DNA from 3 places in the Peribacillus sp. FSL K6-5616 genome. Region 2 is predicted to be linked to each of the others. Evidence: riboswitches for the same ligand, from Rfam matches in the RefSeq annotation. Region 2 holds a riboswitch; each other region holds the start of a gene.
What was found. Region 2 has a riboswitch for thiamine pyrophosphate ahead of tenA (thiaminase II). Riboswitches for the same ligand answer to the same signal wherever they lie in the genome.
Positions count from the first base shown of each region.

Region 1: linked by a shared signal. The riboswitch ahead of MHB45_RS16825 (ABC transporter substrate-binding protein) and the one ahead of tenA (thiaminase II) in region 2 are both predicted to bind thiamine pyrophosphate.
Region 3: linked by a shared signal. The riboswitch ahead of thiC (phosphomethylpyrimidine synthase ThiC) and the one ahead of tenA (thiaminase II) in region 2 are both predicted to bind thiamine pyrophosphate.

Region 1 is NZ_JBBOYT010000001.1:3,500,855-3,511,850, reverse strand. It holds gene MHB45_RS16840 (amidohydrolase) at 1-974, shown strand, start outside; gene rarD (EamA family transporter RarD) at 1,055-1,984, shown strand; gene MHB45_RS16830 (protein-glutamine gamma-glutamyltransferase) at 2,080-2,907, opposite strand; TPP riboswitch at 3,221-3,330, shown strand; gene MHB45_RS16825 (ABC transporter substrate-binding protein) at 3,464-4,459, shown strand; gene MHB45_RS16820 (thiamine-binding protein) at 4,471-4,755, shown strand; gene MHB45_RS16815 (ABC transporter permease) at 4,752-5,534, shown strand; gene MHB45_RS16810 (ABC transporter ATP-binding protein) at 5,518-6,261, shown strand; gene MHB45_RS16805 (TatD family hydrolase) at 6,280-7,050, shown strand; gene MHB45_RS16800 (NAD kinase) at 7,086-7,886, opposite strand; gene sppA (signal peptide peptidase SppA) at 8,094-9,095, shown strand; gene MHB45_RS16790 (RDD family protein) at 9,108-9,647, shown strand; gene MHB45_RS16785 (DUF2953 domain-containing protein) at 9,747-10,439, shown strand; gene ytfJ (GerW family sporulation protein) at 10,456-10,956, shown strand.
Region 2 is NZ_JBBOYT010000001.1:1,790,449-1,801,444, reverse strand. It holds gene thiO (glycine oxidase ThiO) at 1-940, opposite strand, end outside; gene tenI (thiazole tautomerase TenI) at 942-1,553, opposite strand; gene MHB45_RS08575 (energy-coupling factor transporter transmembrane component T family protein) at 1,594-2,370, opposite strand; gene MHB45_RS08570 (ABC transporter ATP-binding protein) at 2,371-3,834, opposite strand; gene MHB45_RS08565 (ECF transporter S component) at 3,853-4,431, opposite strand; gene tenA (thiaminase II) at 4,447-5,130, opposite strand; TPP riboswitch at 5,266-5,397, opposite strand; gene MHB45_RS08555 (SDR family NAD(P)-dependent oxidoreductase) at 5,526-6,272, opposite strand; gene MHB45_RS08550 (AMP-binding protein) at 6,325-7,962, opposite strand; gene menB (1,4-dihydroxy-2-naphthoyl-CoA synthase) at 7,981-8,781, opposite strand; gene MHB45_RS08540 (acyl-CoA dehydrogenase family protein) at 8,888-10,042, opposite strand; gene MHB45_RS08535 (sigma-54 interaction domain-containing protein) at 10,299-10,996, opposite strand, start outside.
Region 3 is NZ_JBBOYT010000001.1:355,229-366,224, forward strand. It holds gene MHB45_RS01720 (sensor histidine kinase) at 1-255, opposite strand, end outside; gene MHB45_RS01725 (glycerophosphodiester phosphodiesterase) at 592-1,521, shown strand; gene MHB45_RS01730 (zinc-dependent alcohol dehydrogenase) at 1,680-2,819, shown strand; gene MHB45_RS01735 (hypothetical protein) at 3,143-3,595, shown strand; gene MHB45_RS01740 (histidine phosphatase family protein) at 3,839-4,384, shown strand; gene MHB45_RS01745 (HAD family hydrolase) at 4,537-5,325, shown strand; TPP riboswitch at 5,442-5,556, shown strand; gene thiC (phosphomethylpyrimidine synthase ThiC) at 5,692-7,473, shown strand; gene MHB45_RS01755 (hypothetical protein) at 7,496-7,666, shown strand; gene MHB45_RS01760 (DUF3231 family protein) at 7,757-8,266, opposite strand; gene MHB45_RS01765 (hypothetical protein) at 8,366-8,509, opposite strand; gene MHB45_RS01770 (spore coat protein) at 8,688-9,320, shown strand; gene MHB45_RS01775 (carboxymuconolactone decarboxylase family protein) at 9,377-9,742, opposite strand; gene MHB45_RS01780 (cytochrome c oxidase assembly protein) at 9,854-10,579, opposite strand; gene MHB45_RS01785 (DUF2243 domain-containing protein) at 10,626-10,996, opposite strand, start outside.

The DNA.
Region 1 (10,996 bases), 1.7 Mb from region 2:
AGGCCATAGAAGACGCATATAAGCTAGGTTTGACTGGGGGGCATACCGAGGACCTCCATTACTACAATGGTTTCATGCCGACATATCAGGCGTTTAAATCGGTAATCGAGGACCGGGAAATGGCCTTTCGCGCCAACTTGCTCGTCCATCACGAAGCGTTTGAAGAAATGCTGGCAGCAGGCGGCGGCTATCAGAAAGGTACGCGATATATCAAATTCGACAGCATGAAGATCTTTACCGACGGCTCCTTAGGCGGACGCACAGCCCTGTTGAGCGAACCTTATGTAGATCAAAAGAATACGAATGGAGTCGCGATATTCACTGAAAACGAGCTTCAGGAATGGGTGGAAAAAGCAAGGGCTGCCGGAATGCCGATTGCTGTCCATGCGATTGGCGATCTCGCTTTTGAATACGTCTTGAATGCAATTGAAGCCCTCCCCCCGAAAAAGGGACAGAGGGACCGGCTCATCCATGCGCAGATTGTTCGGCCGGAGCTTTTGGAGCGGGCGGCGAAGCTGCCGGTAATCTTTGATATCCAACCGGGGTTCGTTCCGTCCGATTTTCCGTGGGTGGAAGAAAAGGTGCCAGCCGATCTATTGGAATCCTCCTATGCCTGGAGAACCTATTTGAATTTGGGCATCATTTGTGCGGGAGGATCGGATGCACCCATTGAACCATTAAATCCGATTTTGGGCATTCATGCAGCTGTCACAAGGATGAAAATCAACAGTGAGGACCGTACCGTATATGGTTTGTCTGAAAGGCTTTCCGTTTTCGAGGCTTTCGCATTGTATACCAAAGGGAGTGCTGCAGCAATCGGCCAGGAAAAACGCCGCGGTGTGATCAATAAAGGGTACGATGCCGATTTTACCGTGTTTAATCTGGATGTCTTTGCTGTTGCACCGGATGATCTCCTGAAAGCTAAGGCGGTCATGACGGTCATCGATGACAAAATCATGTATGATAAAAATTAACAGTTGCAAAAAAAGAAATGGAAATACAAAATTGTTAGATGGAATTAGATAAAGGAATGTAAATGGAAAGAAGGCTTGTTATGAAAGTGGATCAACAAAAAGAAGGGGCGATTTATGCAGCCCTTTCTTACATGATGTGGGGAGTTGTGCCGGTTTACTGGAAGTTCCTTCAGGGAGTCGGTGCAATAGAAATTTTAGCTCAGAGGGTATTATGGTCTTTCGTGTTCATGCTGGTTTTATTGATGTTCATGAAAAAATGGCAGGCGTTTCTTGATTATGTCAAAAACATAATGGGAAATCCGAAACTCTTTACGGCATTGCTAACGGCGTCACTGCTTGTTACAGCTAATTGGGGAGTGTTCATATGGGCCGTTAACTCAGGACGGATCCTCGACACGAGCCTTGGATATTATATCAATCCGCTCGTCAGTGTACTATTGGGAGTGATAGTCTTAAAAGAAAAATTGAGCGGGGCCCAAATCATTTCATTCCTGCTTGCAGGAATCGGAGTCTTGATCCTTGGCATTCATTTCGGCACGATCCCGTGGATCTCTCTTGTTTTGGCCATGACCTTTGGATTATACGGTCTGGCAAAAAAAATGATCAAGGCCGAATCGGCAATCGGGCTGACGCTTGAAACGATGATGGTAACGCCTCTGGCCCTAGGTTACCTGATTTACTTGATGAACAGGTCGGAAATGCAATTCTTTACAGACGGAAGCACAAGCTTGCTGTTGGTGGGCGGCGGGATTGCCACGGCATTGCCTCTTTTATATTTTGCAAAAGGGGCGGAGAAGATCCCGTTATCGATGCTTGGCATTTTTCAGTATATCGCTCCGACCTTATCTTTATTGATCGGGGTATTCGTCTATCATGAAAGTTTCACCAAAGCACATCTTTTAGCCTTTTTGTTCATATGGTCAGCTTTGGCTGTTTATACACTATCCATAACGAAATGGGGGCAGGCAAGTGCCCGCAGGTTCAAAGGCAAAGGGAATATTGGTGCGTGAAAAGAAAAAAATGCTTGGGGAGATTTCTGCCCAAGCATTTTTTTTTATGTCGTTACTCAATAAAACGGTTTTATGGCATAGGCGAAATGCCAGGGTCATGAAAGGTATATCTTCGAACCTATTTCAGAAACAATACAATTGGAAAGGCAGGCAGGATTGTTATCGGGATTGGCACGGGGGGAATTCAGTTGGAATTGTCTATAGAAGGAACTATCCAGGAAAATGATATGTGTTGTCAGGAATGCTGATATGGTGGCGTACGGCTTTCTATTGCTATTTAATTCATCGATGATTCCCTGTGCAGTGGTAATCCCGATCCCGTGGCCATAAAAGAGGTTATTCCCTAATAATAGGGCATTTTCACCTTGCCATTCAGGGGTTGCCAAGTCGTGATCAGGGTTTTTGAAGTAAACGCAATCACCTGGTAAATAGTCCCTTCCCTGGTGAACGTTGAGAGCCATATTCCTTGGAGGGCGCCAGTCATATAAAAATAGGTCTGAAAAAAGATAGTCGAAATTCCTGGGGCCGATTAAATCCAAAATCGCCTTTAAAAAAGTGACGACTATTGCTGTCCCGCATTCGAAGGCATAAAGCCCCCCATTCATGAAAATGTCAACGAGCGCATCATGAGGGAGAATCCCTGGCTGAAGGGTGAAGGTGCCATCCTTTGAAAGGTGCCAATAACGCTGATTGGATTGAGACTCCTCAAGTGTGGAAAATTCCGGCCCGCTTTTATCCAACGCAATAGCTGCCTCTATGACCCGGTTCCTCAGCTGTATCTCGAAATTAAAATCCCCAAAGTTCCGGTATTCAAAAACGTTAGAATCTTCCGCCAAGCATTGAAGAGTTTCAAGCGATCTGGCAGAGGCTGCACCTGGTTGGATTTGACTGACATCTAACCATTTGTGATTAATCTTTATCATGACATATCCACCTTTTGCTTATGAAATTAAGGGTTTAATAAAACCAGTAAACAAAAATGTCTACACGTAATGCTCATTATATGAATGCTTGCAAAGAAATGACTATTTGGAACGTGTCCGCCACCGTTGCAGCCAGGAATGATTGGAACGGAAAGAGGCAGAACTATTTTGCTTTCAATGATTTTCGTTCCAAAAGATGTTTTGCAAGATATCCTGAAGTGCAAGGAATACCTTTCAAATTAGAGAGTAGAAGCAAATTAGTATTCCTTTTTCCCTATGAATTGATATAATGAGAGAGAAAAGTTCATATGTGCGAGAAATGTAGGGGGGCCAGTACTGCTGGCTGAGATTGCATCCATTAGATGCTGACTCTTTGAACCTGATCTGGGTGATGCCAGCGGAGGGAACATATTATGACTGATTTTCTGTTTTGTATGTTAACGTCCGAATTCATCTTCGGGCGTTTTTTGTTTTTTTATCCAGTATTTGAATAGCCCCCTAATATGGTTCCGGCATATGGATCTTATAGAATGAGAATGTGTAGGAGGATAATGACTTGAATAAATTCTTACCACTGTTAACTTCGTTCTTCCTTTTAGCTGGATGCGGAGCAGGCGGAACCAATGAAAAAGAAGAAGCATCTAAAAATGAAGAATTAAAAAAGGTATTGGTCGTGCTCGATTGGACACCGAATACAAACCATACAGGATTGTATGTAGCCAAGGAAAAAGGTTATTTTAAAGAACAAGGTCTTGATGTGGAAATTATCATGCCAGGTGAAGCTGGTGCTGATAAGCTTGTCGCTTCAGGGAAATCTGAATTTGGCGTGAGTTACCAGGAGGGCATAACACAGGCCCGCGTGCAGGGCGTACCGATTGTTTCGGTAGCTGCCGTCATCCAGCATAATACCTCGGGATTCGCTTCCCCAGAGGAAAAGGACATTACGACTCCCAAGGATTTTGAAGGGAAGACTTATGGCGGCTGGGGATCTCCGGTTGAAAAGGCCATTATTGATTCACTCATGAAAAAGGAAAATGCGGATGTAAATGAAGTGGACATAGTCAATACAGGGGACATGGATTTTTTCACTTCGGTTAAAAGGGATATAGATTTTGCCTGGATTTATTATGGTTGGACAGGCATTGAGGCCGAGCTGCGGAATGAAAAGCTTAATATGGTGTACTTAACCGAATACTCTGATAAGCTTGATTACTATACGCCTGTTTTGACTACAAATGAAAAGATGATAAAAGAAGATTTCGAGACTGTTAAAGCATTCGTTCATGCAGCTTCGAAAGGGTACCAGTTTGCGATTAAGAATCCTGATGATGCAGCGGATATGTTAATCGAGTCTGCACCGGATCTTGATCCAAAACTGGTGAAGAGAAGCCAGGAGTGGCTTGCAGACAAGTATCAGGATGATGCTCCGCGATGGGGTGAACAAAAGCTTGAAATTTGGAAGAATTACAGTGAGTGGATGACTGAAAATAAGCTTCTTGAAGGTGATTTCGATCCTGAAAAGGCATTTACCAATGAATTTTTACCAAACTAGGAGGAGATACAATGGCCAATTCATTAATTAGTATACAAATTATTCCTAAAGGGGAAAATGTCATCCCTATGGTCGATGAAGCAATCAAGATCATTGAAGAATCAGGTGTCAAGTATGAGGTTCACCCGCTAGAAACGACAATGGAGGGGGAACTTTCCGAGCTTTTTGCCGTGATAGAAAAAATGAATGTAAGAATGATTGAAATAGGATCGCCGAATGTCATTTCACAAGTGAAAATATTATATCAGCCAAGCGGGATTACGATGGATACGTTAACGGAGAAATATCGGGCATGATCGGAAGGGGAATTTGGAAGAAGGGGGCTCCCTTCTTTCTTTTATTATTGTTGCTGATAGTATGGGAGTCAGTGACAGTCTTATTGAAAGTTGAAGAATGGCTGCTTCCCGCTCCATCGGCCATTTTCATTGAAGGAATTGAGTCGTCCCGCAATCTTTACGGACACCTTATATCCACAACCGAGCTTGCGTTGTCGGGATTTTTTATTGGAAGTTGCATCGGCTTATTGATCGCGGCAATCCTACACCTATTTCCAGGTGTGAAGGACGCGGTTTATCCTCTGCTCATACTATCACAAAATATACCCATCATTGTTTTGGCGCCGCTTTTGGTGATCTGGTTTGGCTTTGGCATGCTGCCTAAGTTAATCGTGATTTCACTTGTATGTTTTTTTCCGGTTGCGGTTGCATCATTGGACGGTTTTCGCCAGACACCATACGAGCTTAAGCATTATTTCAAGATGATGGGAGCGGGAAAAAACCAGTTATTTTGGAAGCTGGAACTTCCTCACTCGATCCCGTTCATTTTCTCCGGCCTGAAAATTTCAGCTACCTATAGTGTAATGGGTGCAGTTATTTCGGAATGGCTTGGGGCAAAATCGGGGATTGGTGTTTATATGACTCTCGCTTCTTCAGCGTTCAGGACAGATCGGGTGTTTGTAGCCATTTTCATCATTATGGGAATGAGCCTGATCTTTTTTGGAATCATCACTTTCCTGGAGAAATACTTGGTTTCTTGGAAGAGAAAGGAGGGCGAAAAGGATGAAGCTGGAAATTAAAGACGTCTCCTATTCTTTCGATGGCAAGCAGAATATTTTGGAGAATATGAATTTCCATGTGAATGATGGGGAATTTGTCACGATCCTTGGGCCATCGGGAAGCGGTAAAAGTACATTGTTCCACTTGATCGGCGGCATTTTGAAGCCTGATCATGGCATCATTTCACTGGATGATAAAAAGATAAATGGCTTAAAGGGCCATATCAGCTATATGCCTCAGCAGCCTTCCCTTTTACCTTGGAGAACGATATTGGAAAATGTTTTGCTTGGAAGTGAACTTACTGGGACCAGAGATAAAGAAAAGGCAAAAACCCTTTTGATGAAAGCTGGTTTAGAAGAATACGATAAAGCATATCCGCATGAATTATCTGGAGGCATGAAGCAAAGGGCCGCATTCATTCGGAGTATCTTAAGTCCACAGGACTTGATGTGCCTGGACGAACCCTTTTCTGCCTTGGATGAACTGACAAGATTGCAAATGCAACAATGGCTGTTGTCGGTTTGGGAAGAAAATCGGAGGTCGGTGCTTTTTGTCACTCACAGCATAGATGAAGCGGTTTTCCTATCAGATAGAATTTATGTGTTATCAGCAAAACCGGCTGCTGTCATCAAAGAAGTGAAAGTTCCATTTTCAAGGCCAAGAAGAGAAGAACAGCTTCTTAGTGATGAATTTATTCATTTGAAGAGAGAATTATATGCAGCACTCAAGCCAACTTTCACTACTTAAGTAAGGAGGCCATACCATTTGAGAATCATCGACAGCCATATCCATTTGGATAAGTATGATATTGTTAAGCGGAAGCAGATCCTGAAAGACATGGAAAAGGTTCAGTTGGAATCCTTGCTGACTGTTTCCATGAATTTGGCTTCTTCGATTAACAATTATCAGCTTTCACTTAAAGATTCACGAATTAAGCCTGCCTTTGGTTTTCATCCAGAGCAGCCCCTCCCGAGTGATGAAGAAGTGAATGAATTATTGAGCTGGATGCGGGAACATCGTCACAATATGGTTGCCATAGGCGAGGTTGGGCTGCCCTATTACTTAAGGCAGGAAAACCCCAATATTGATAACTCAGCATATATAGTGATACTGGAAAGGTTCCTGACCTTAGCTAAAGAGATTGAAAAGCCGGTCATCCTTCATGCCGTCCATGACGATGCACCTATCGTTTGCGACCTTTTGGATAAGCATCAAATCACAAGGGCACACTTTCATTGGTTTAAAGGGGATATCCGGACAGTTGAAAGAATGGCAGAAAAGGGCTACCGCATTTCGATTACACCTGATGTATGTTATGAGAGGGAAATACAGGAATTAGTTTCGGCCTATCCACTTAAGCTGATGATGATAGAAACGGATGGACCATGGCCGTTTGAAGGGGTTTTCAATGGGGAATGGACCCATCCCGGCATGATGCATGAAAGTGTGCGTCAAATTGCTTCGATTAAAGGATTGCCGATTGAGGATGTCTATGAAGCCCTTTATCGAAATACGAAAGATTTTTATCATATATAAAGGTACCGGTTATCATATCCGGTACCTTTTTTCGTTTAGAGAAAGGTCCTTTTAACCTTTTCCCAAAAGGAATTGTCTTTTAGCTTAACGGTCTTGATGACTTTACCGCTTAACCGGACCTTTACCTTTTCGACATGATTGATGCTTAACGCTTCATTGTCCATTCCGACGATCGGATAGCTTGGTCCGTTTTGTTCAAGGTGGACGGTCAACGTCTTAGCACCGCTTAAGATGAATGAGGAGCCTAGGGTCCGATAGGTATTATTATTGACGGAAGCAAGCTCGCTCACTTGGAAGCAAGGGAGAAGGGGATCGACAACGGCCCCATTGACCGATTTATTATAGGCGGTGCTTCCGGTCGGAGTCGCAATGATGATCCCGTCCCCGCGAAAAGTTTCAAAATGGAGTTGATCAATGAAAATATCCATGATGAACGTTTTGGTGATCGAAGAGCGGATACTGAGTTCATTAAGGGCATAGAAGGAGGGCTGATCGTCCAATTGGATAGAGATGGTTGGATATTTACGCACCTCGATTTGCTCCCTTGTCATGGCATCAATCATTTTATCACTGTCTTCCAAGTGGAAATCGCAATACATATTCAAGTTACCTGTCGTGGAAATGCCCGCATATAAACAGTCATCCCTGAACCCGGTTTTACGGGCTGCCTGCAGGAATGTGCCGTCATCACCGATGCTTACGATGATGTTCGCTTTTGTGAAATCCTGGATGACTTCATACGAATGTTGCTTCGCCAAGTCTGATAAGTATTCAACCTTGCTAAGCATCTCAGCATTCGGTGCATGGAAAAAATAAATATTCCTTCGATTGCTCATCATGTTTCCCCCCTAGTATGTATGGTGATGAAAGGGCTTTCTATATCCTGTTTACGATAAATGCAATTTGTGCAAAATGGACCAATGCATTTCCAATTTGAGGATTCTTTGCTACAATTTTATATGTCTTAGTTTATCATGGAATGAAACATTTTTGGTATTAGTTCGTATGGTAAGAAGGATACATATATTTAAGGGGGAAAACAGATGAATGGAAAGCGTTGGGCTGCACTTGGAATCGCAGCCGTTTTATTTTTTGTTTCTATTGCTGTAGGGGCGGCCACTACTCTATTTACAGCGGATACGGAAAATATCATTGATGAATTATTTGCTTCCGAAAGTGCATTTTACGAGGAAGTCATAGAAGGCGATGATTACACTAATGTTATTGCCGTATTTGATGTAGAGGGCACGATTCAAGATACAGGAGAAGCCTCATTACTTAGTTCAACAACATATAATCACCGTGCCTTCATGGATAAGCTGAAGATGGCAGAGGAAAATGATGATATCAAAGGAATCATCCTTCGGGTGAATTCTCCAGGCGGCGGTGTCGTCGAAAGTGCAGAGATTCATGAAAAGATCCTTGATATCAAGAAAGTGAAAAAACCTGTTTATGTATCAATGGGGTCTATGGCTGCTTCAGGCGGATATTATATTTCTGCACCAGCCGATAAGATTTATGCCAGCCCAGAAACGATGACCGGTTCACTTGGAGTCATCATGCAGGGGTATAATTACGAGAAATTGGCCAAGAAGTATGGTGTTGAGTTCCAAACCATCAAAAGCGGACCACACAAAGATATTATGAGTCCAACCCGGGAAATGACTGGTGAAGAACGTGAAATACTCCAAGACATGATCGATAATTCTTATGATCAATTTGTAAAAATCATTGCAGACGGCCGCGGTATGACTGAGAAGGAAGTAAGGGAAATTGCCGATGGCCGCATTTATGATGGACGCCAGGCTAAAGAAAACCATCTTATCGATGATTTCGGCCATTTGGATGATGTAATTGCCGCTATGAAAACTGATATCGGTAAAAAGGATGCTCAAGTTATCCGTTATACAGATGAGGCAGGTTTCGGTTCATTATTCAGTATGGGTGCGCAAAAAATGTTGGGAAATGATGTGGAAACGGCAGTCTTGACAAAAATCCTTTCCTCTTCAAATTCTCCACGCTTAATGTATTTGTATGCGGAATAGGGGGGCTGAAGGATGACGGAACGAAATGAAAACAATGAACAAATCGCTTCATCCAATCTAATGGCAGATCAAGAGGTTCCCGTTCAGCAGGAATTTACACCAGCCAAAAAGGCCGTGGATGATGACGAAGTCAAGAAAGTGCATTTTGCAGGTTTTTGGATGAGGTTTTGGGCCTATTTAGCGGATCTATTGGTTATCGGAAGCTTGAACCGGATCTTGATTCATCCCATCTTTAAATTTTATGAAGGGACAGATGACCTTTGGTTCTCCGCAGAGGGGTTCTTAACGGGGGTCGTATTCTTCCTATACTTTGTTTTGATGACCAAATTCTGGAACCAAACCCTAGGCAAGATGATTTTCGGGCTGAAAGTCGTTGCCTTGAAGGAAGAGAAAAAAACCATTTCATGGGGTACGATATTGTTCAGGGAGCTGATTGGCCGCTATATTTCAAAGGTCACTTGGATTGGCTATCTCTTGGCAGGCCTATTACCGAAGAAACAGGCTTTGCATGATGTCTTTGCTGACACGGGCGTTGTGTTGATCAGAAGATGATTTTTTTCATTCATAAATCTGTAAGAGCGTGATTTTCGCTTTTACAGGTTTATTTTTTTTGCATATGCCGATAATGATAGGCTGAAGGGGTGTGGGTGCATGAAGTGGCTTTTGTTGATTATGGGTATCCTCATTTTGGTGCTGCTTATTGTTGTTTTCACTAAAGTAAAAGTGTCCATCGACTACAAACGTGTCCAAAAGAATGACCTAATACATATTAAATTATCAGCTTGGTACGGGCTTTTTCACTATACATTCAAGGTTCCGGTCATGAAAATGGAAGATGACTCGGCAACCGTAGTTGTAAAGGAAGAGCAAGAAATGAACGGAAAAACAAAAAAGGAAGAAAAGAAAAAAATCACAGCCGAAGATTTGCGTGACGGATTCGCAGACATTCTGGAAATGCTTCAGCATATAATCGGATTCCATAAGATCGTCCGTCAATTCGCTGGGAAAGTCCAAGTCAAAAAATTCACCTGGCATAGTAAGGTCGGTACTAAAAACGCTGCACACACCGGTGTTTTAACTGGTGCATGCTGGGCACTTAAAGGTTCAATCATCGGTTTGCTGACAACCTATTTCAACTTTCGGATCATGCCCTCCTATTCCATTACACCCGACTTTCAGAGATGGCAGGCAAACACGTCGATTTCCTGCATATTACAATTCAGAATCGGGCAGGCTATGGTGACTGGAATAAAACTGCTTCGTTATTGGAAAGGCGGAAAGCCGCATTTCAAGTCGAGGAAATTAGCGAAGCTATCAGATGATTCCAATAAACAATCGTTCTAGAGTGGAGGGAATTTAAATGTCAGATCATCCGATCCAAGGTTTAATGAAAGAAGCTATGGAAAATCTTAAAGAAATGGTCGATGTGAACACGATCATTGGTGATCCGGTAGAAACTCCGGATGGAAGTGTCATTTTAACCGTATCCAAAGTGGGGTTTGGTTTTGCAGCCGGTGGCAGCGAATTTGTGATGGATGGAAACCATCAAGGACAGCAAGGTGGTTCCAAGCAGCCTTTTGGCGGCGGTAGCGGCGGTGGGGTTTCCATAACGCCAATTGCCTTTTTGATTGTCGGCTCCCATGGAGTGAAAATGATTCATCTCGATGAAGGGACGCATCTTCTCGAAAAAATGATGGATTTAGCTCCTCAAGTCGTCGATAAGATTCAGTCCATGCTATCAAAGAAAGACAATAATCAAAAGCAAGGCAATAATCAAAACCAAAAAAATAATCAATACCAAGGCGGCAGTCAACCAGCTGTGAACAGATACCAAGAACCTAAACAGGATATAGACTTCTAATTGCGACTCGGCATCCGCCGAGTTTTTCTTTTTGCTGCAT
Region 2 (10,996 bases):
CGTCCCCAGTTTGGGGGCGTATACCTGCCCATGTCTTTTCCAATTCGGTTCCTTTAATCGCCGGAAGCAATTGCGTTGCTCTTTCAATTAACGTAGAAATCCCGTTAAGACTTACCTTTTGATCGAAAGTGTACGCTTTAACCGTTGCCCCGACAATGATTCTTCCGCCAACTTTGGGCACAAGATAGCAGCCATGTGAGAAGATTGTCTTTTCAAGCAATGGACGATCGGTCAGGACGGAAAAGCACTCTCCCTTTACTGGATAACTGTCGAGCCTGATCCCTGATTTTTCTAGGAGGAAAGCACTCCAAGCGCCACCTGCCACGATGACATTTTCACTTGAAAATCCACCTATGTCCGTGACAACTCCCGTTACACATCCGTTTTCCGTAACCAAATCGGAGACATGAACAAATTCCTTTATATCCACACCAAGTGCAGCTGCAGATTCAGTAAAAGCGAGCGACAGCCTCGTGGCTGAAACTTGTCCATCATTCGGAATGAACATGGCTCCTTTAATCTCATCCGATAAAAGCGGTTCCGTTTTCCTTATTTCAGCGGTCGATAGCCATTCAGCCTCAAGCCCCGCACCTTGCTGGACTCTGATCATGTTCTTCAACTCGGCTACTTGATCACTCGATAACGCCACCTTAAACATGCCCTTGTTCACTAATTCGATGTCTATTCCACTTATATCTTTTAATTCTTCCGCCAGTGCTGGAAACATCCCCCTGCTTCGGCTTGCCAATGTAAAAAGGGGATTATCAGCATCTAACTCGGCTTGTGCCCCTAACATCCCGGCTGCAGCACTGGATGCTTTACTGGCAAGTCTGTCTTTTTCCAATAAAAGGACCTTTTTACCTCGCTTGGCTAATTGAAATGCAATGGACCCACCTATTACTCCTCCCCCTACAATGATTGCATCATATATGGAATTCATCTTATGTCTCCTTTCCCAAAGACTTCGCATATTCTTTAACAGCTTCAATCGGATTTTCAGCTTCAAGCACACCTGACATGACCGCAATTCCGCGTGCCCCCGCATCCAGCACGACTTGGCAATTAAAAGGTGTTATTCCTCCTATCGCAATTATCGGAAGATTGACATTTCTTGTGATTGCATGAAGCTCCTCAACTCCCTTGGGAGGAAGGCCCATTTTTGAATCCGTTTCAAAAACATGTCCATAAATCGCGTAATTGGCCCCTTTGCTGAATGCAGCTTTCGCTTCTTCCATGGAATGGATCGAACAGCCAACATTCATCCCTGGAAAAGCTCCTTTTACGACTTCTGCATCTAAACTATGAAAAGCCAATTGCACACCAAATACTTTGTGTACCCAGGCTACATCCACCCGGTCATTAATGATGATCTTAGAAAGCGGAATCTTATTATCATGTAATAGCCTCACTGCTTGATAGAGTTCCGTTGCACTCCTATGCTTTTCCCTTAGATAAAAGAAATCGACATGTTCCTGAATGTTTGAAGCGATTTCCACAAACTTTTCAATTGGCTGTTTCCCAGTGGAAATAATATGCAATTCATGTGCATTCATACTAAGAACCCCCAACTAGTAAAGTTACAATCTCATAAAATCAAATGGATACTAACGGGAATTGAATCGATAGATAAAAGCCGGCCAACAGCAGGATGATAAAATACAGAATGAAACCATGGTCCTTTATTGAAAACCCGAATTCATAATAGTATGTTCGATCCCGACTGTCTGTAAATCGCTTTGCCTCCATCGCAACCGCGATTCGGTGTGCACGTCTGATGCTTCCGGATAACAACGGGATGGAGTAGGCTTTCATTTTAAAATATACCGATTTTATTCCTTTTCCCCTTTCGAAACCGCGTACCTTCATCGCGTTCCGTATCGTTTGGAACTCCTCCATCATGATGGGAATCAGCCTTAATGCCGCCATGAAACTATAGGCATATTTCGGTTTAAGCCTAACTTGCTGCATTAACGAATAAAACAAGTTCACTGGTCTCGTCGTTAAGGAAAAAGTTAAACCAAGGACCGCAAAAAACAAAGCTCGAAAGCCTACGAGTAATCCCCTCATGAAACTTTCTTCCGTAATCGATATGAGTCCCCACTCAAACCAAAGCTTTTCACCTTGCCCGAATAATATCATGGCAGAAGAGGTGGATATAAAAATGAAACAAAAGGGAATCGACAAAAGCAGGATGCGTTTTATCGAATGCCCGGTAAAAAACAAAAATAAAAGTAATACGCCAATGGTGATATTCATCATATAATTCAGGTCGTGAATGAATAACGCCACGATGCATAACACAATCAGCACACCAAGTTTAAGGCTTGGATTAATTCCATAGAGCCATGTTTCTGCGTTTGAAACATTCATCTACATGACACTCCTTTTAACTTTGGTCTCAACAAATCCGGCTTGCGCGATGTTTTCATCACTTATTACGTTTCCGTCCTTAACCGTCCAGATCCTGGTTGCAAAGTTTTTTGAAATATGATCGTCATGAGTTACCATGATCACTGTTATTCCACGTCTTCGATATTCCTCAAACCATTCCAGTAATGCAAAGGTATTTTTCGAATCTTGACCAAAGGTCGGCTCATCCAGGAGAATGATTTTTTTGTCTATTACGATTGAGGCTGCTACGCTTAATCGACGCTTTTGCCCCATTGATAATTGAAATGGATGTTTATCCCGATGTGCCTCAAGACGGAAAACTTTAAGCAATGAGCGGACTCTCTCATCTATTTCTTGTTGCGGCCTTCTATCAATACGCAATGAATAAGCAATCTCTTCATATACAGTATTTGCAACGAACTGAAACTCAGGATTTTGAAAGACAAACGTCATATGATCCGTTGGTTTTTTCACCACTTTAATGGGGTTCCCCACTAATTCATACGTACCTTTCGTTTTTATGAATTGCATCAATGCATGCAAAAGTGTACTCTTGCCCGCGCCATTTTCTCCCCTGATCACAATCCATTCTCCTGAATGGACCTTCAGCTCTTCAACGTGTATTTTTTCCTCTTTATTCCGAAAACCGCTAAATCCTTGCACATCCAGAAGGGGTAAACCATCTGTAAAATGGTATTCCCTAGTGGGTGCATTACTCTGTATATATTCATCCCAAACACCAGGGAACCAAATTCCATGTTCTCTCATTTCATTTTTATATAGGGAAAGAATTGTGTCTCTTGGACCATCAGCTATGATTTGACCGTCATCGTTTAAAAGCACGATTCGTTCGATGAATTCTAAAACATGGTCAATTTTATGTTCGACGATAATAACCGTTTTGTCTTTTCCGACTTCCTTCAACAAGTCCCAGATTTCTTTCGTTCCTTCTGGATCAAGCATGGCGGTCGGTTCATCTAAAAATATAACTTCTGGTTCAAGGGCCAATACTGAAGCGATTGCCAGACGCTGTTTCATCCCGCCTGATAATGTGTCAATACTTGTATGGTCCAGGTTCAATCCTACTTTACGGAAATGATTTTGAATCTTCTCTTTCATTTCTTCTTTAGGGACGGAAAGATTCTCTAGGACAAAGGCAATTTCCTCATCGGCAAATGGCATGCAAAACTGGCTATCAGGGTCTTGAAAAACATACCCCCATGAAGAAGGGCATTTCAATTTCTCCGCTTTCATCGGGACTTCGATGGAATTCGGAATCAATCCGCTTAACACTTGCAACAGAGTGGACTTACCACATCCAGATGGTCCCAACAATAACACTTTTTCTCCCTGATCAAATGATAGTGATAGGTCCTTGAATATCAAAGATTCATCACCGGGAAATTTCATTCTTAACTTTTCAACAGAAACGATTGGTTCCATGGCCCTCAACCTCTTCTTTTAATCAAGTTCTGCATAATCTTTATTGGAAACCGGACGCACAAGATTAGTTACCCCTGTTGCTTCCAGGACTTTAACTAGATAATAAGCGGTCACACCTGCAAAGAATATGGAACCCACAAACCTCGCTATCATGAATAACGATAGATTCCAAGTAGAAAGCGCACCTATTTCCCCGTATGCAAAATCCATGATAACTGATGCCAGGCAGGAAGCCATCGCAGCTAAAACGGCCACCGGCATATTGAATTTTTTATATTTGAACCCCATGAACACCAGTTCCGCGAACAAACCTTGGACCACCCCATATAACAGTACAGTCAGCCCCCATGGGGAACCTAGAAAGAATTCCCCTGAAGCTGCAGCTATCTCCGCCAAAAGTGCCACACCCGGCTTCCGTAAAATGAAAAAGGCGACAGGGCCAGCTATAAACCACATTCCATAAATAAGTTGATCCAGATGTAATCCTAATGGTTTAACGGAATAATAAATCGAACCCCAAAGGATATAAACGATTCCAAATGCTACCGCAATCACGATCGTGACTAATATATCCGTTAATTTCAATCCTTTTTTCATTGTTTCATTCTCCTTTTATACTTCTAATGTTTCCTTATGAACGGGCCATGTCTCTAAACGATAAGCCATTTCCCAAAATGAGTATTCATATTGGCTGCTGAGAATAAAATGCTCTTTCATTCTCGCCTTATCTTCTTCAGTTACTTTTTCAGCAATCTCATCCAGCCTCGCAATTTGTTCTTCCACCAAAGTGCGGAACCACTCTCCTCCGTAAGCCGCTATCCATTCTTGATAAATCGGCTCTTCGGGCATGCACCCTTGCAGCTTTTCACCTATCTCATAATACAGCCAGTAACACGGCAAGATAGCTGCAATAACATCTCCTAAATGTCCCGAATAAGCCGCACGATACATATGGGAAGTATAAGCATAGGCAGTCGGGGCAGGCTTGAAATCTTCCCGTTCTTCTTTTGTGATGCCTAATCTCTCGGAAAAATTCTCATGAAGCTTCAACTCCGCTTCATATGTTCCTTGTGCATGGCCGGCAAGCCTGCTTGTTGTATGTAAATCTGTAGCTTTGACTGCCCCTAAGGCTTGAACTCTAGCAAAATGAGATAAATAATAGGCATCTTGCATGACATAAAAACGGAAACACTCCAATGGCAATGTGCCATCTCCTATTCCTGCTACAAACGGATGATTAAAACTAGCTTCCCAAATGTGATCAACTTCCTTACGGATTTCCTCTGAAAACTTCATGTCCATTACCTCCAAATTGTATTTTTTCATTGAACGAAACAGAAAAAAACACTTATCACCCCTTTTTTTGCAAACAAAAAACCACTTTCTTAAACGTAAAGAAAGTGGTTGTACAAGAAATAATACAGAAATGTATAGTTCCAGACCCCACTTCCCTACGCTGGTATAAACCAGATCAGGTTCTAAGGGTCTTAAAGTCATACTTCAATCTCAGCTTTTGTGGGTAAAAAATCAACTTTTACCTATAAAGCACCCCTAGTGGTACAAATTGTATATTAAAATTCATTTGCCTTTATATTAACACGATAAATCCAATTGTCAAACGTATTAGAAAAGTTTTCTTGATTTAGGGTTACTAAACTTTCAATCTTCCATACCCACTTAACCACGATCTATTAAACCATTGTTAATCCACCATTTACGGAAAGAGTTTGCCCCGTAATATACCCTGCCTCTTCCGAAACGAAATAGGCAACAGCACTGGCAATGTCCTCTGGTTGTGCTAGCCGTCGGAATGGAATCGCTTTTTCCAAGGCGCCTGCTATACCTTCGTTATATGAGCCTATTTCTTGAAATAGGGGCGTATCAGCAGGACCTGGCGCAATACAATTGATGTTGAGTTTATGACGTGCCATTTCTCTTGCTATCGTTTTTGTAAAGGCAATAACCCCTCCCTTAGCAGCCGAATAAACTGCTTCTCCACTTGATCCGACTCTTGCTGCATCGGATGCAATATTTACTACCTTACCGTATCCATTTTCAATCATGAGAGGTAAAATTTCCTTGCTAGTATGGATCTGCCCAAGTAAATTAATATCGATAATCCTTTTCCATGTGCTGGGATCACTTTTTAAAAAAGGTTCCACCTTATCCCAGCCTGCATTATTAACCAATATATCTATTCTATGATAATAGTTCACTGATTCTTCGACGGCTTTTTTTACACTTTCTAATTTCGTTACATCACAATGGACCGCTCTGGCTTCAAAACCCGACTTTTCGATTAAAGAAACCGTTTCCTCTGCATTTTTAAGATTAATATCAGCCACGATGACGTTAATATTGCGAGAAGCCAATTTTTTTGAAATTTCTCTGCCAATTCCGCTTCCAGCACCTGTGATAAATGCCATTCTTTTTGTCATCATATTCCCCTCCACTTTCACTATTTAGTCAATATGGATTTATTTAAGCTGCCTATATATTGTCGGTTATCCTTTCATTAATCATTTCCCGGAGCCGGAATTTCTGAATTTTCCCGCTTGCCGTACGAGGAAAGTCATCCATTATTTCAATAAATTCAGGCCAATATTGTTTTGCCAATCCCTTTCCCAGGAGAAATTCCTGCATTGAATCCATCGTGATCGGGCTCTTTCCCGTTTTCATACTGATACATGCACATGCTTTTTCCTGAAGACGGGAATCTGGAACCGCAATAACCTGAGCACTAGAAATATCCGGGTGTTCATACAATACATTTTCTACATAAGCGACTGGAATATTTTCACCGCCACGTATGATTATGTCTTTGTTTCTTCCAGAAATCCGGATATACCCGTCTTCATCAATGAATGCTCGATCACCGGTAATGAACCATCCGTCACTATACTCAGCTAACGTATCATTGATTCGTTTAAAATAGCCGACAAAAAGAGCCGGACCCCTTACTAATAAAGAGCCTTCTATATTCGGGGCACAGATTTCCCCTTCAAAATCCACTATCTTTAACTCCATACCCGGAAACGGGATTCCGTCGGTATTCGTCAGTTTTTCTTCTGTATCTTCAAGTCTCGTCAAGGTTACCAAGCCATCTTCCGTTTGTCCCCACCCTGACAATATCTTGAACGGTACTTTTTTCACGGCCTCCTTTACTAAATGCCTGGGAATCGGGGCACCCAAAGCTACGAAGACTCGCAGCGAATTGAGGTCATACCTTTCTATCCCCCCCATCTGAACCGTATCCTGCAGAAAAGGAGTGGCACCCGCCGTAAACGTTATCTTTTCCTTCTCAACCCATTCAATAAACTCTCTCGGATTCCAAATGTCTTGATAGATTCCCGTACCTCCAATATGTGTTGGGAGCCTGACTCCATAACCAAAACCCGTTTGGTGAGCGAACGTTGACGCCATGAAAAGAACGTCATCGGATTTTAAATGTAAGCGGTCAATCCAATAATTTGTAGATATACAAAGGGTATTATGTGTATGCATAACTCCTTTTGGACTTCCCGTGGTTCCCGAGGTAAAGATAATTTCAGTCACCTCATTGGGGTCATGTGTGATTTCATCCAAAATGGAAGAATCCATCCGGTCTTCCCAAGGTTCATCAAATAGGGAGGAGAACAGTTTCATCCCATTCGGGGCATTTTCCCCAATCACATATATATGTTTCATTGAAGGCCATTGATGGCTTAGTCTCTCAATCATGTCAGGGTAATAAAACCCACGGAAATAATCTGGTACAACAATCATTTTAGATTCTGCCATCCCAACCATATAGCCAATTTCCCTATCTCGATAAATCGGTATCAAGGGATTGCTGATGGCACCGATTCTTGTAACAGCATAGTGTAAGATTATAAATTCATTCCAGTTAGGCAGTTGAAAAGAGACAACATCCCCCTTACCCAATCCTATATGCAAGAGACCCAATGCGATTCGATCGACCAACTTACCAAGCTGCTTGTAAGTAAAACTACTTTTTTTATCGATAATCGCTATCTTCTCTGGATGCTTTACTATAGCATCATTCAAATAATCCAAAATCGTTCGGTTTGGCCAAACGTCTTGATATTTCTCCACATATTGCTGAGTCAAAATCGTCTCCAATTTCACTAGTTTTCTTCCCCCTCATCAACCTCTGAATTTATTAAAATCAACAGGCCTCTTTTCCAGGAAGGCATTTTTTCCCTCTTCCGATTCTGGTGTATTGTAAAACATCGCTAAACTGCCCATCGAAAGTTGTGAAATCCCTTGAATGTTGGCACTATCTGCATTAAAGGAATATTTGAGCATTTTTAGCGCAGTTGGACTCTTATCAAGGATCTTTCTTGCCCATTCTTCTGCTGCCTCGAGCAATTGTTCTGGGGCAACGATTTTGTTCACAAGTCCCATTTCCTTTGCTTCTTGTGCAGAATATTGTTCACACAAATACCAGATTTCCCTCGCTTTCTTTTCTCCGACAATTCGTGCTAAATAAGCTGAACCGAAACCTGCGTCATAACTACCGACCTTTGGCCCGCTCTGGCCAAATTTTGCCGTGTCAGATGCAATGGTTAGGTCACATATGACATGAAGGACATGCCCGCCTCCGATGGCAAACCCATTAACCGCTGCAATGACCGGCTTAGGAATGTTGCGGATCGTTTGATGCAGCGTTTCGATTTCCAGTCCCATTCCACCACCTAAACCACCAGAATGACTATATCCTCCTTCTTCTCCCTTTTCCTTTTGATCTCCACCTACACAAAATGCCTTCTCGCCAGCTCCAGTCAGAATCACTACACCCACACGATTATCATCCCAAGCGTCCCGAAAAGCCCAAATTAATTCTTGAATTGTTCTGGCACGAAAAGCATTGTAAACTTTAGGTCTGTTCATTGTTATCTTTGCAATGCCGCCTCTTTTTTCATAAATTACATCTGTTAATTCCATCGTTCTCATTCCCTTCGTTTTCTTGACTATTAAGGATGATCTGCCTTGCATCACATCAATTCTCTGTTCGTACCCAACACGACTGTAATAATGCTAATCCCTTGGATTAATGCGAACGAAACTCCTTTCCTATTATGTCCTTTGCTATGACCATCATATTGGCTTGTGCAGTGCCATCACCTATTTCCAACCCAATCACATCACGCAAGCGTTGCTCAAGAGGCATTTCCTTCGTATAAGCATAATGACCATTCAGCAGCAAACATTCATGGATAGCTTCTACACTATATTTAGGCCCTAACCACTTAACGGAAGCCGATTCTTTACTATGATTCAACCCTTGGTCACGAAGCCAAAGGCCCCGATAGGCTTGCCACTTCACCAGTTCTAATTGGGTATAGTGGGTCACAATTGGGAAGGAGACCCCTTGATATGTCGCCAACGGTTTACCAAATGAATGTCTGATTTTCACATGTTCGATGGTTTCATCGATACTTTGTGAAGCGGTGCCAACACATTGCAGCCCTATTAACAGCCGACTTAAATCAAACCCATTCATCACTTGGGAAAACCCTTTATTTTGAAGACCGATCATATTCTCTTCCGGAACCTCGACATCGGTTAAATATATCGAACCTCTTCCAATGGCGATATTCCCCATGTCTGCGTACCCTCTACATTCAACTCCTGGTATATCGGCAGGAACCATGAAAGCACTTATCCCTCGATTTCCCCATCCAGGTTCTGTCTTTGCAAATAAAACAAATGCATCTCCACACATAGCTACACTAATTCCAGACTTTTCTCCATTAAGCACATACTTATTTCCTTTATGTACTGCTGTTGTTTTAATTCCGCCTGCATCCGTACCTGCGGATGGCTCCGTAATGGCAATGCCAACAATTTTTTCACCACTTGAAACTTTGGGAAGCCATTCCTTTTTCAGTTCCTCGCTAGCATGATTATTGATAATTTCACCGATTAATGCATTCAACATCACCGCGTAAGTAAGATTGAAATCACCACGCCCTATCTCCTCTGCAGCTATCCCCGTTGTCACACAATCTGCACCGCTTCCGCCATATTCCACAGGAATCCGAAGACCATTTACGCCAAGGTCCCCCAGCTTTTTCCACAAATGTTTTGGAGTAATCTCTTCGCGATCCCATTTTGTATAATGTGGAAGCAGCTCTTCCTTAGCAAATTCCTTCAATATTTTACGAAAATAATCTTGCTCTTCCGAAAAAGAAAAATTCAGCATATCATTACCTCCTTGTATACTATTTATCTGTTTTTTGGACATTCTACTAAACACGAAACCTCTTACTTGACAACTATAATTGCAATTTGTGTGCCAACTTGAATTGGCTACAAATTTGGCTATAGTTTCTAAAACTTTCGCAGGTTTGCATTTTTTCGCAATACTGCAAATCAAAGTTGCGAATTTCAAAAAAAATACACACTTTTATAAGTGTGCCCTAATGGTTTACCTGATGATATTTCATTAGATGAAACTGTTATTTCAATTTGTATTTGGCAATTTTTCTATATAAACTAGCAACATGAATTTTCAGCTTTTGAGCTGCTAAAGAACGATCCCCTTCCGAATCTTTTAATGCTCGCTGAATGGCTGATTTTTCAGCATTACCTACAACTTCATCCAACGTACCGGAAAAAGGATTATTGATTCCAACTGAGGGAACCTCCAATATGAAATTAGGTGTAAAATATAAAGATTCCAGCGTTAGAGTCCCACCATCTACGATATTCATTCCGCGTTCGATTATCGCTTTGATTTCACGGATGTTACCAGGCCAATCATATTGGATCAACCAATCTTGGAGTTTAGGATCAATTTCCTTCACATGGGACCCTAACTTGTTATTGAAATACTCGACGAAATGATGTGCCAGAGGAAGAATATCTTCCTGTCGCTCCCTTAAAGAAGGAATTTTCAATTCAAAAACATAAAGTCGATAATATAAATCTTGGCGGAATTTCCCTTCTTGAATAAGGGTTCTTAAATCCCTGTTCGATGCAGCAATAATACGTATATCAACATTTTTAGTCCCCGTCCCGCCTAGCCTTTCCACTTCCCTTTCCTGTAAAACTCGTAATAGCTTACCTTGAGCCTGATAAGGCAATTCAGAAATCTCATCTAAAAACAACGTACCATGTTGAGCTAATTCTATTTTTCCAGGCTTACCTTCTTTTT
Region 3 (10,996 bases), 1.4 Mb from region 2:
CAAGGGTGCTATAGCAAATAAGGCCAGCATGATGGCAGTATCTGGGAATATCCAAAATTTGCTATAAAAATAAACAGTAATTAAGAAAATGAATAGGGTTTTATAAAAATTGACTTCTGTTTTTAAGAAAAATAACAGAGAAATTATCATCCCCGATATTAAAATGACCTGTAATGTCATCTCGTAGGGATTATCTTTCCAACTTATAGGTGATACAGAAATCCCAACTAATAGTAAAAAGGATATCATTGCCATGAAAGCCTTCAGTATAAATCGGTGTTTGTTTTGATAATATTGATAATTTTTTAACATAATTCCCCTTAGTATTAATATTCTGTTTGCTTAATAGTAATATGATACTAGTTTTTTGTAAATCAGAAAAAGATAGATTTTGTCATCGATAACCTTTCTATCTATATTATGGAAAGTTAATTCAACTTTTTGGTTGGGTAGAACGAACTGCATGAATACCCTGTTTTTGATAGGTTATTTTAACCATTTTAACTACTATATTATTTCTTTACATTATATTCGCTGTAGATTCACATTCCCCTTTTAAAATAATGGTAATAATAGGAGGGAGAGAGGGAAATGAAAACGAATCTAAAGAAATTCGGTTTTTGTATGATGAGTGCGGCCTTTATATTGCAGGCTACTTCAATGGGGGCCTCAGCTGCAAATGGAAATCATTCCAATTCATCTATTTATGAGAAGAAAATTGTGAATGTCGCACATAGGGGAGCTTCTGGTTATGCACCTGAACATACCATTCCCGCTTATCAAATGGGAGAACAAATGAAAGGCGACTACATAGAAATCGATCTTCAAATGACCAAGGATGGTAGATTGGTAGCAATGCATGATGAAAAAGTGGATCGTACAACGAATGGTACTGGCCTTGTGAAGGATTTAACGCTGGCAGAAATCAAGAAACTGGACGCAGGTACTTGGTTCAATGAAAAATATCCACAATTGGCAAAAGAGGGATATGAAGGGTTAAAGGTTCCTACTCTTGAAGAAGTCTTTAAGAAGTTTGGAAAGAAGGCCAATTACTATATCGAAACAAAGTCCCCTGATGTGTATCCAGGAATGGAAGAAGAACTTCTGCAGGTTCTGGAAGAATATAAAATGGTGGATTCGAAGGGCCGTACAAAGAATGTATTAATACAATCGTTCAGTAAAGAAAGCCTTATGAAGGTTCATGACTTGAATCCAAAGTTACCTCTTGTGCAACTTTTTTCTTACAAGACCCAAGCAACCATTTCCGATGAAGAATTGGAATCCATAAAGGAATATGCAGTTGGCGTAGGCCCGAACTTCAGTAAAGTTGACGGACAATATGTGAAGATGGTTCGAAACCATGACCTCCAATTCCATCCATATACAGTAAATGAAAGAGCCGATATGAAAAAGGCGCTTGAATGGGGTGCAACGGGGCTGTTTACGAATTATCCCGATGTGTTCAACGAGGTACTAAGTGAGTATAAGCACAAAGATAATGGAAATAAAGTTACTAAATAAATGGTTTCAAATGTGAGTTCCGGTTTCCGGGGCTTTTTTTTGTCATCCAGGTGCAGCATAATGGGCGATTAATTCTTGGGGAAATTAGATGTCCATAGGCTTAGTAGTCTTTCGGACGGGTATATAAAATAAATCAAGAAAATTTTAGGAGGTTGATTATGAAGGCTGTAACTTTTCAAGGAGCAAAAGATATACAAGTAAAACAAGTTGAAGATCCGAAACTTCAGCAAAAGGATGATATCATCGTCCGAGTGACTTCAACAGCTATATGCGGGTCCGACCTCCATATATACCAGGGTGCTTTGCCGACGCATAAAGATTATGTCATTGGCCATGAACCGATGGGCATCATCGAAGAAGTGGGTCCGGAAGTGACAAAGGTGAAAAAAGGGGACAGGGTTGTCCTGCCTTTCAACATTTCTTGCGGGCACTGTTATTATTGTGAACATGATATGGAGAGTCAATGTGATAATTCCAACCCTAATGAAGCGGTGGATACAGGCGGGTACTTTGGTTTTACTGAACGATATGGGAACTATCCAGGCGGGCAGGCAGAATATTTAAGGGTGCCATATGGAAACTTCATGCCGTTTGTCATCCCGGAGTCATGCGAACTAGAAGATGAGTCACTTTTGTTCATGTCCGATGTGCTGCCAACCGCATATTGGAGTGTAGAGAACGCTGGCATCAATAAAGATGATACGGTAGCGGTATTGGGCTGTGGGCCGATTGGCTTGATGGCTCAGAAGTTCGCTTGGATGAAAGGAGCAAAAAGGGTCATTGCCATCGACAATCTACCTTATAGACTCAAAAAGGCTAAACAGATGAATAAGGTAGAGGCGTATAACTTCGATGAATATAACGATATGGGCAGCTACATTAAGGAAATCACTTCAGGCGGGGCCGATGTGGTCATAGATTGTGTGGGAATGGATGGGAAGAAATCGACGATAGAGGCGATTGAGCAAAAGCTGAAACTTCAGGGTGGAACGTTAAGTGCAATCGAGATTGCCCTTAACGCCGTACGTAAATTCGGCACGATCCAATTGACTGGCGTATACGGATCGAAATATAATATGTTCCCATTAGGCAATTTATTTGAGCGGAACATTAACCTGAAAATGGGACAAGCACCGGTCATTCACTACATGCCCAAACTTTTTGATAAAATCACGGCTGGAGAGATCGACCCTACGGAAATCATATCCCATAAAGTCCCTCTCGAAAAAGCGAGTGAGGCTTATCAAATCTTTAACGATCATGAAGATGAATGTATTAAAGTGGTGCTAAAGCAATAATGTGTAGCTATAAAAATCCAATGCCCCTGAGCTGCATTGGATTTTTTAGTTGAGTTCGTAAATAGATAAAAGTGTATGGTGCATGATCGATAAACGTATAAATGACGCGGGATAAATGCTCATCCTACCCGTGAACTGAGGAAATCGGGGGTACACTGTTTTTTTTACTATGATGCTTTTAAAGGGGATTCCGGGAATGTGACGATTGACCCTTCCGATGATGAAGGAGAGATGCATTGCCGAGTGATCTTGATTAAGGGTTTTTGGTAAGGGAATGGAGTATTTATATTATATAATGATAGTGACAAAAGGAGGATGTTCAGATGGTATATAACTCGGCAGCAGAACTTTGTGAAGGGTTTGGTTATCCGCCCGTTCACGTTAAATTGACGATAGAGATCATCGATAAGAGATTGGGACCTGTAAAGGCAGAAGCGGAGATTGCCATCAAGCCTGTTAAGTCAAAGGGTTATCTGGAAGTATTGGTGGAAGAATTGGAATCGGAGCATATCTTTGCCGATGAAAATGGCAGTATCTATGGCAGCTTCGGCATCGATCAAAGCATCCAGATATATGATGAAGTCCTGACTACCATTCCGTTCGAAGAGATAATGGGAAATGAAAATTGGAAAGAGACAGTTGAGGAATCCATCACGGCGGATAAACTAAAGGAACAACTGGGTAAATCCCTAAATGATTATCAATTCAGTGATTTGAGCGGGAAATATAAATTCAGGAAAAGATGTACGGTAACAGAACTCCAATTCATAGATTAAACGAAAGGAGAAGGCGATATGCTTTCTCTTTTTTACATATGGCCATGATATTTTTCCTTATGATAATTAAATGCTTGCAGTGACACAATCTGTGAGAACCTTTAACCATGCACAAGGGGAGCTCAGTAGGCTTTTAATGGTTTCAACTTGCATTTATTATATAGCTTTACATAGGTTAATATATTGTTAAGGGCTTTTATAAGAAATAGAAACGAATATTTTAAAAGATAAAAAGGAGAATATATGAAAATTGGTTTGGTACGGCATTTTAAGGTGGCACATGAATTTCCTACTGGGAAATCTGTGACGGCGGATGATATGAAGCAATGGTTTGTGGACTATGATGCAGCGGATATTATTTATGGAACGACTTTATTTGGCGTGGAGGAATGGCAGGAATGTTATTGCAGTGATATGTCGAGAGCCGTCAAGACAGCGGAACACATCTTTCCAGGCACGGTTCATCGGATGGAGGAGCTGCGGGAAATACCTTCTCCCCCTTTGAGAGGAAGGGTTAAGCTGCCGTTCATCCTTTGGGCCATCTGGATTCGCTGCTGCTCGGTGATCAACAAGCAGACAAGGGCGGAAATTAAGATTGCAGAGCAAAGGATCAATAATGTATTGGATGAAGTCTTTGCAAAGGGGGAAAGGAATGTTCTGATCGTGAGTCATGCCGCCCTCATGGTATATATGAGGAAAGAGCTGATCCGACGGGGGTTCACCGGTCCAAAGTTCAAGATTGCCAGTAATGGAAAATTGTATGTATTTGAAAGCGGAAAAGGGAAATGAATATATGGTTCCCCACCGGAAAAGGTAAGCCATTTTGCGAAGAAAGAGGCATGTATTTTCCGAATAGTTATTCTTTTTTTATTGGTTGTGGTTTATTATTGTAATAGTGTAATTTTTACGAATTCAATATTGGGGAAAGAGGGGTGGACATTTTGCTGAAGGCAGTTTTTTTTGATTTAGATGATACATTACTATGGGATCAGAAAAGTGTAAAAGAGGCTTTTGTGGCCACATGCGAAGTTGCCAAGGAGAAATATGGTCTGAATGTCGACGAGTTTGAAGAAGCGGTGCGGAAGGAAGCGCGTGATCTTTATTCTTCTTACGATACATATGCATTCACTCAAATGATCGGAATCAACCCATTTGAGGGACTATGGGGGAATTTTCAGGATGATCATGATGAATTCCGGAAGATGGCCGGGATCGCACCGGCTTATCGGAAAGAAGCGTGGACGAGGGGCTTGAAGGCATTAGGGATCGATGACCCGGAATTTGGGCTTGAACTGGCAGAACGTTTCCCGGCCGAAAGACGCAAAAAGCCATTTATCTATGAAGAAACATTCCGTGTTCTGGATGAATTAAAAGGGAAGTACAACTTGCTATTGCTAACGAACGGATCTCCTGAACTGCAAAATACCAAACTTGAAATAACGCCTGAACTGGTTCCTTATTTCGACCAAATCGTGATTTCAGGCGCATTTGGTCGAGGTAAACCGGATGCCTCCATTTTTGAGCATGCTTTGCAAATCATGGAGCTGGATAAGGATGAAGTATTGATGGTCGGCGATAATTTAATGACCGATATCCTTGGAGCATCACGGGTAGGTATAAAGTCGGTTTGGATAAATCGCCATGATAAGAAACGGAATGAAGTGCTTCCAACCTATGAAATCAAGCATTTAGAGGAGCTTTTCCCTATCCTTGAGAGCCTGGGGAATTAATTGGCGGTCCTCCTCCAAATAACAAATTTTGGAGAGTTGCAATGAAAATATTAGGTCTTTCAAATTATTTACAGAATGAAAAGGGTGAGATATAGTTACCCTGTAATCAATTAAATTATTCAGACTAGGGGTGTCCAATAAAAGTTGGGCTGAGAGAGAAGCGCTTAAGCTTCTTAACCCTCAGGACCTGATCTGGTTCATACCAGCGTGGGGAAGTTAGAATCTACTAAACGATGACCTTTCAATTGGTCATTTCTGTAGTCATACTAACGTTAGCCGGGTCTTTAATATGAGACCTGGCTTTTTCGTGCGAAGTGGATTGGATTTTGTCCTTTTTAAATGAACTTAAAAAGGAGAAATGAAATCATGAAGAGTAATTCAGTAAATGACATGAACGTTTCAATTATGTCCAGTTTTGCCGGGAGTAAAAAAGTGTATGTTGAGGGATCTAGACCCGATATTAAAGTACCTATGCGTGAAATTGAGCTAAGTCCGACGACAGGGGCATTCGGTGAAGAGGAGAATCCGCCTTTACGTGTATATGATACAAGCGGCTTCTATACGGATTCAGAATATCCGATTGATATTCATAAAGGCCTTGCCCCGATCAGACGCAGCTGGGTTCTGGAACGGGAAGATGTTGAAGAGTATGAAGGGCGTGAAATAAAGCCCGAAGATAACGGATATAGAAAAGTGGAGTCACAATCCAATGCCGAAGTTTTTCCGGGATTGAAAAGAAAACCATTGCGTGCGGTGAAAGGAAAAAACGTAACCCAGCTCCATTATGCCCGCAAAGGGATCATTACTCCAGAAATGGAGTTCATTTCGATCAGGGAAAATGTAGCCCCTGAGTTTGTAAGGGAAGAGGTAGCTAGCGGGCGGGCAATCATTCCGGCAAATATTAACCATCCTGAAAGTGAGCCCATGATCATCGGACGTAATTTTCACGTGAAGATAAATGCGAATATAGGAAATTCAGCTGTCAGTTCATCGATTGAAGCTGAAGTGGAGAAAATGACTTGGGCCACACGATGGGGTGCAGACAACATAATGGATCTTTCCACAGGAAAGAATATTCACACGACGCGGGAATGGATTATCAGGAATTCACCTGTGCCGGTTGGGACGGTTCCGATATATCAAGCATTGGAAAAAGTGAATGGGGTCGCGGAAGATTTAAATTGGGAAGTTTTCCGGGATACATTAATCGAGCAGGCTGAGCAAGGTGTCGATTACTTCACCATACACGCTGGTGTACTTTTGCGATACATCCCCATGACAGCAAAGCGAGTTACGGGTATTGTTTCCCGGGGAGGCTCCATCATGGCACAATGGTGCTTGGCCCACCACCAGGAAAGTTTTCTCTATACACACTTTGAAGAGATTTGTGAAATCATGAAGACGTATGATGTTTCTTTCTCATTAGGTGACGGTCTCCGTCCGGGATCCATTGCAGATGCAAACGATGAGGCACAATTTGCGGAATTGGAAACACTTGGGGAATTGACGAAGATTGCTTGGAAGCACGACGTTCAAGTCATGGTGGAGGGACCCGGTCACGTACCGATGCATTTGATTAAAGAAAATATGGATAAGCAGCTGGAAGTCTGTCAAGAAGCACCATTCTATACCCTGGGACCATTGACGACGGATATAGCTCCTGGATACGACCATATCACTTCTGCGATTGGTGCTGCCATGATTGGATGGTTTGGAACGGCCATGCTTTGCTATGTGACACCGAAAGAGCATTTGGGACTGCCGAATAAAGAGGATGTTCGGGTAGGGGTCATTACTTATAAAATTGCAGCACACGCAGCTGATCTTGCAAAAGGCCATCCGCAGGCAAGAAAACGGGATGATGCCCTTTCGAAGGCTAGATTCGAATTCCGTTGGAGAGATCAATTCAATCTTTCCCTTGATCCTGAAAGGGCGGTTGAATATCACGATGAAACTCTTCCGGCAGAAGGGGCCAAAACAGCCCATTTCTGTTCAATGTGCGGACCGAAATTCTGCAGCATGAGAATCTCTCAGGACATCCGTGATTTGGCGAAGAAAAAGGGTCTGGGTTTTGAGTCGGTAATCGATGAAGGGCTTAAAGAAAAAGCGAATGAATTTAGGAAAACGGATGGGGAAATCTATCAATGATTCCAACGAGAGGGAGAATTCGATGAATCGGGTAATCCAGATAAAAGTTGAAATGAAACAGTTGGAAACTCAATTGGAGCAGCTGAAAAGGGAGCTGAACATTTTTCGGGAGAATTGTAACCATGAATTTGTGAAAAATGATTATAGTCAACAATGTACAAAGTGCCACTTGATCGAAAGTCTGCAATGGTAATGATTCCATAATCGTCCTTATGGAATGACTCCCTTAATCATGTTGGACATTCAGTCACAAAACATGATTAAGGGGCTCTTTCATTACTATTTACATACTTGTTTTATTAATATGAAGAGGAGGAGGGACAAGCCATCCTTTTTCCTTATTCAATCTAAGGAAGTCAGCACCCAATGCAGCTTTGTTGGTATGGAATTGCGCAAACATCTGTGCAATATCCTCGCGGATGCATTGACCCATCATTTGGCTGCAAGCAACTAATCCTGCATTAATATCGATTGATACTGAAGCGGAGATTTCAGGATCTTGAAGACGTGCCCCGACGGGAATATCCTCCAAATTAGCTTTAGGCCTTTCAGGTGGTGAGGGAGGCAGTCCTACGTTATTTTCTTTTAATAACGATTCAAGTTGGTCATGTTCCTGTTTTCCTTGATTGATCACTTCAACAAGCAATTTATGCAGGTCCTTGTCGCCAGTATGATTAAGCATGGTTTGATGACAGGCAATCAACCCTTTTGTAGTGGTTAGAAATGCCCATGTTCCAAATACCTCTCCGTAATGCATAGGCTCATCTTTCGGATTTCCGCTTAAAATTCCCATAACCATCCTCCTTGAAATTCATTAACGCATTTAAGTTACCCTGAATTCATCCAAGCATGCATCGTTGATGTTTGGGAAAGGTTAGAGGGCTTTTAATGCTTACCCTTTTATTCCTTGCAGCCATTCTTGATAACATTCATCACAGAGCATTTCATTTCTATCCGTGTCAGTAACTTGAAATGTTACGACATGTATTTTTTTTTCTTCCGTGACATCACTACAATAGAAGCATTGATGTGTCATTAGAAATCCTCCCATGTATATAAAGTGTTTATAGTTTAAAGCGCCACGGTTTTTTTATACAGAAAAAATGGTGCAGCAGCTTATTGGTCTTCTTGGAAGAGTTTAGACTGAATAATCCGGTTGGGGTTTAACATACTAAACGTGTTCGCTTGATTGATAAAATGAGGAGGGAAATACAATGCAAAACCAAAATCAACAAGGTCAAGTACACCAGAACATGCAAACGGGTGCCATTCCCCCACAATTGAATCACGGTGGTCACGAAGTATTCGATGTACATGAAGTGCTGTCGGGAGCGATTGGTACTTTAAACACGTATACTCTTTTGCGTCAGCATGTCCAAGATCAGGAATTACTCGACATTCTGGATCGTCAATATCAGTTCATCCAAGATGAATATAATATTTCATTGGAGTGCTTCCAAACGGGCCAGGATCCTTCTAAACCGACTCAGAGCTACAAAATGAATCAAGGTAACGATTTTATATATGGATTGACACCGACTCAGCCAAAGAAACCTTTGCAATCCGTATCGGAAATTACGGATGAATGCATTTCAGGCTTGATGCTTGCAGCTGTTAAGTCTGCAGCATCCATGAAGGCGATGGCAGCACTTGAAATAACGAATCCGGTGGTTCGCCGCGTATTTGCAGATTCCGTTCCGAACTGCATTGAAATGGCTTATGAGATTTCGATATATCAAAACAAACATCATTATTACCAAGTTCCTCAGCTTGCACAGCAGGATATGCAGCAAATGATGAATTCGTATGCCCCCGCACAAGGAAATAACAACAACATGAGTCATTAAAAGCATTTTTAAGAACATAAAGAAGGGATAGGACTGATTCTCCTATCCCTTCTTTATCATTGTTTCATCTGATTTATTTCCTGAATGCATTCCTGGACGAGGGTAACAGCCTGGCTCATGGTTGCTCCTCCGCCAAATGCCGCGGTCACACCAATTGCTTCAAGAATTTCTTGTTCGGAACAGCCTTGATCAAGACATCCTTTTGTGTGATAGATAATACAGTATTCATCTTGTGAATATAAGCTTATTCCTAGTGCGATAAGCTGTTTTTCTTTCTTGGACAATTGACCTTCTTTAAAGCACTCTTCCGTAAACGAATTGAATTTCTCAGCAAGATCTGGCATTTTATGCGTAAAGACACCGATTCCAGCTTTATAATCACGAAGAGCATTTTCAGTAGAATTATTCGCTTCATATTCCATTTTTCATTCAGCTCCATCCAAAAATTTTTCATCAAAAATTAGTATGAGCTAAATGTTGGACGATTAAACAGAAACGCAGGAGTTTACCGAAGTAATCATGGAACCGCCTTCCTACAAGGCTAGTGACCCCTTGGGCCGGGTGGCTTTGAACCATTGATAGCAAAGGATGCATATAAGTGCAACGTCAATCGCATCACCGGCATAGTACATTAATATTCCGCCATTTTCCGCTTGTACCTTGGTGACTCCGCTTGGCGGGTGGGCAAAAATATATTTAGAAAGGATATCATGGCCGGCCAGTGAAACTGTAAATACGATAGCTCGAAACAAGAAGCTGAACCTGTGGGGGGCAGGGTCCATATAAATCATAGACGCAGTGAATAGATAGCCAGCTATGAACACGTGAAAATGCACTAATGCATGCAGAAGGGCATTCTGATGCATCAACCCGTACAGACCAGTCGTATAAAGGATCCAAAGCCCTCCAATATTAAGCGCAGAGGCAGTGATTGGATTGCTTAAAAACCGCAGCGGCCAACTTTTCAACACCTTTGAAAGGCGTCTTGCTGATTGTACATCAAGTGTTCGCAGTGCAAGCGTAATGGGTGCAGCAAGCACGAGCAGGATGGGTGCAATCATTCCAAGCAGTAAATGACCAACCATATGCGCCGTGAAGTCCATATGCGCGCGATTGGCTATTGGGCCTATGATTGCAGAGGCTGCACAGAGAGTGCCAAGAATCCAAAAGAAGGTACGGTATAAAGGCCATTTTTTATAGCGGCGGTTCGAAATGATGACAGCTGCGATATAAATCACTATAACCAGCATGAGTAGCATCAATAAAATCGGTTCAAAACCAGTTCCATTATCATGAATATGTCCATTACTGTGCATTGCTGGCGTCTTCTTTCATTTTAAGTAAGCTGCGCCTTGTTTGAATGACGAGGGTAATGCCGATCAAGATCATGATTGTGGCAGCAATGTTCCAAGTCAAGTCGTATGGGAAAATATCGACATTGTAACGGATTTGATGGAGGCGCATGAGCTTGTGCTGGATGATTCCGTCATATAACTGGAAAGAACCTGCCCCGAGCAAAACTCCCCCTATCCACCTTTTCAGCCATAATCCCTTTCGACGGCGAAGGTCAGCGAACATGAATAACGACCCGACCGTTGCGAACCAGCTTAGAGCATGAAATAAACCATCCGAGACAAGCCCGATACTGGTTGTGGACTTGTCATAGAAATGGTGCC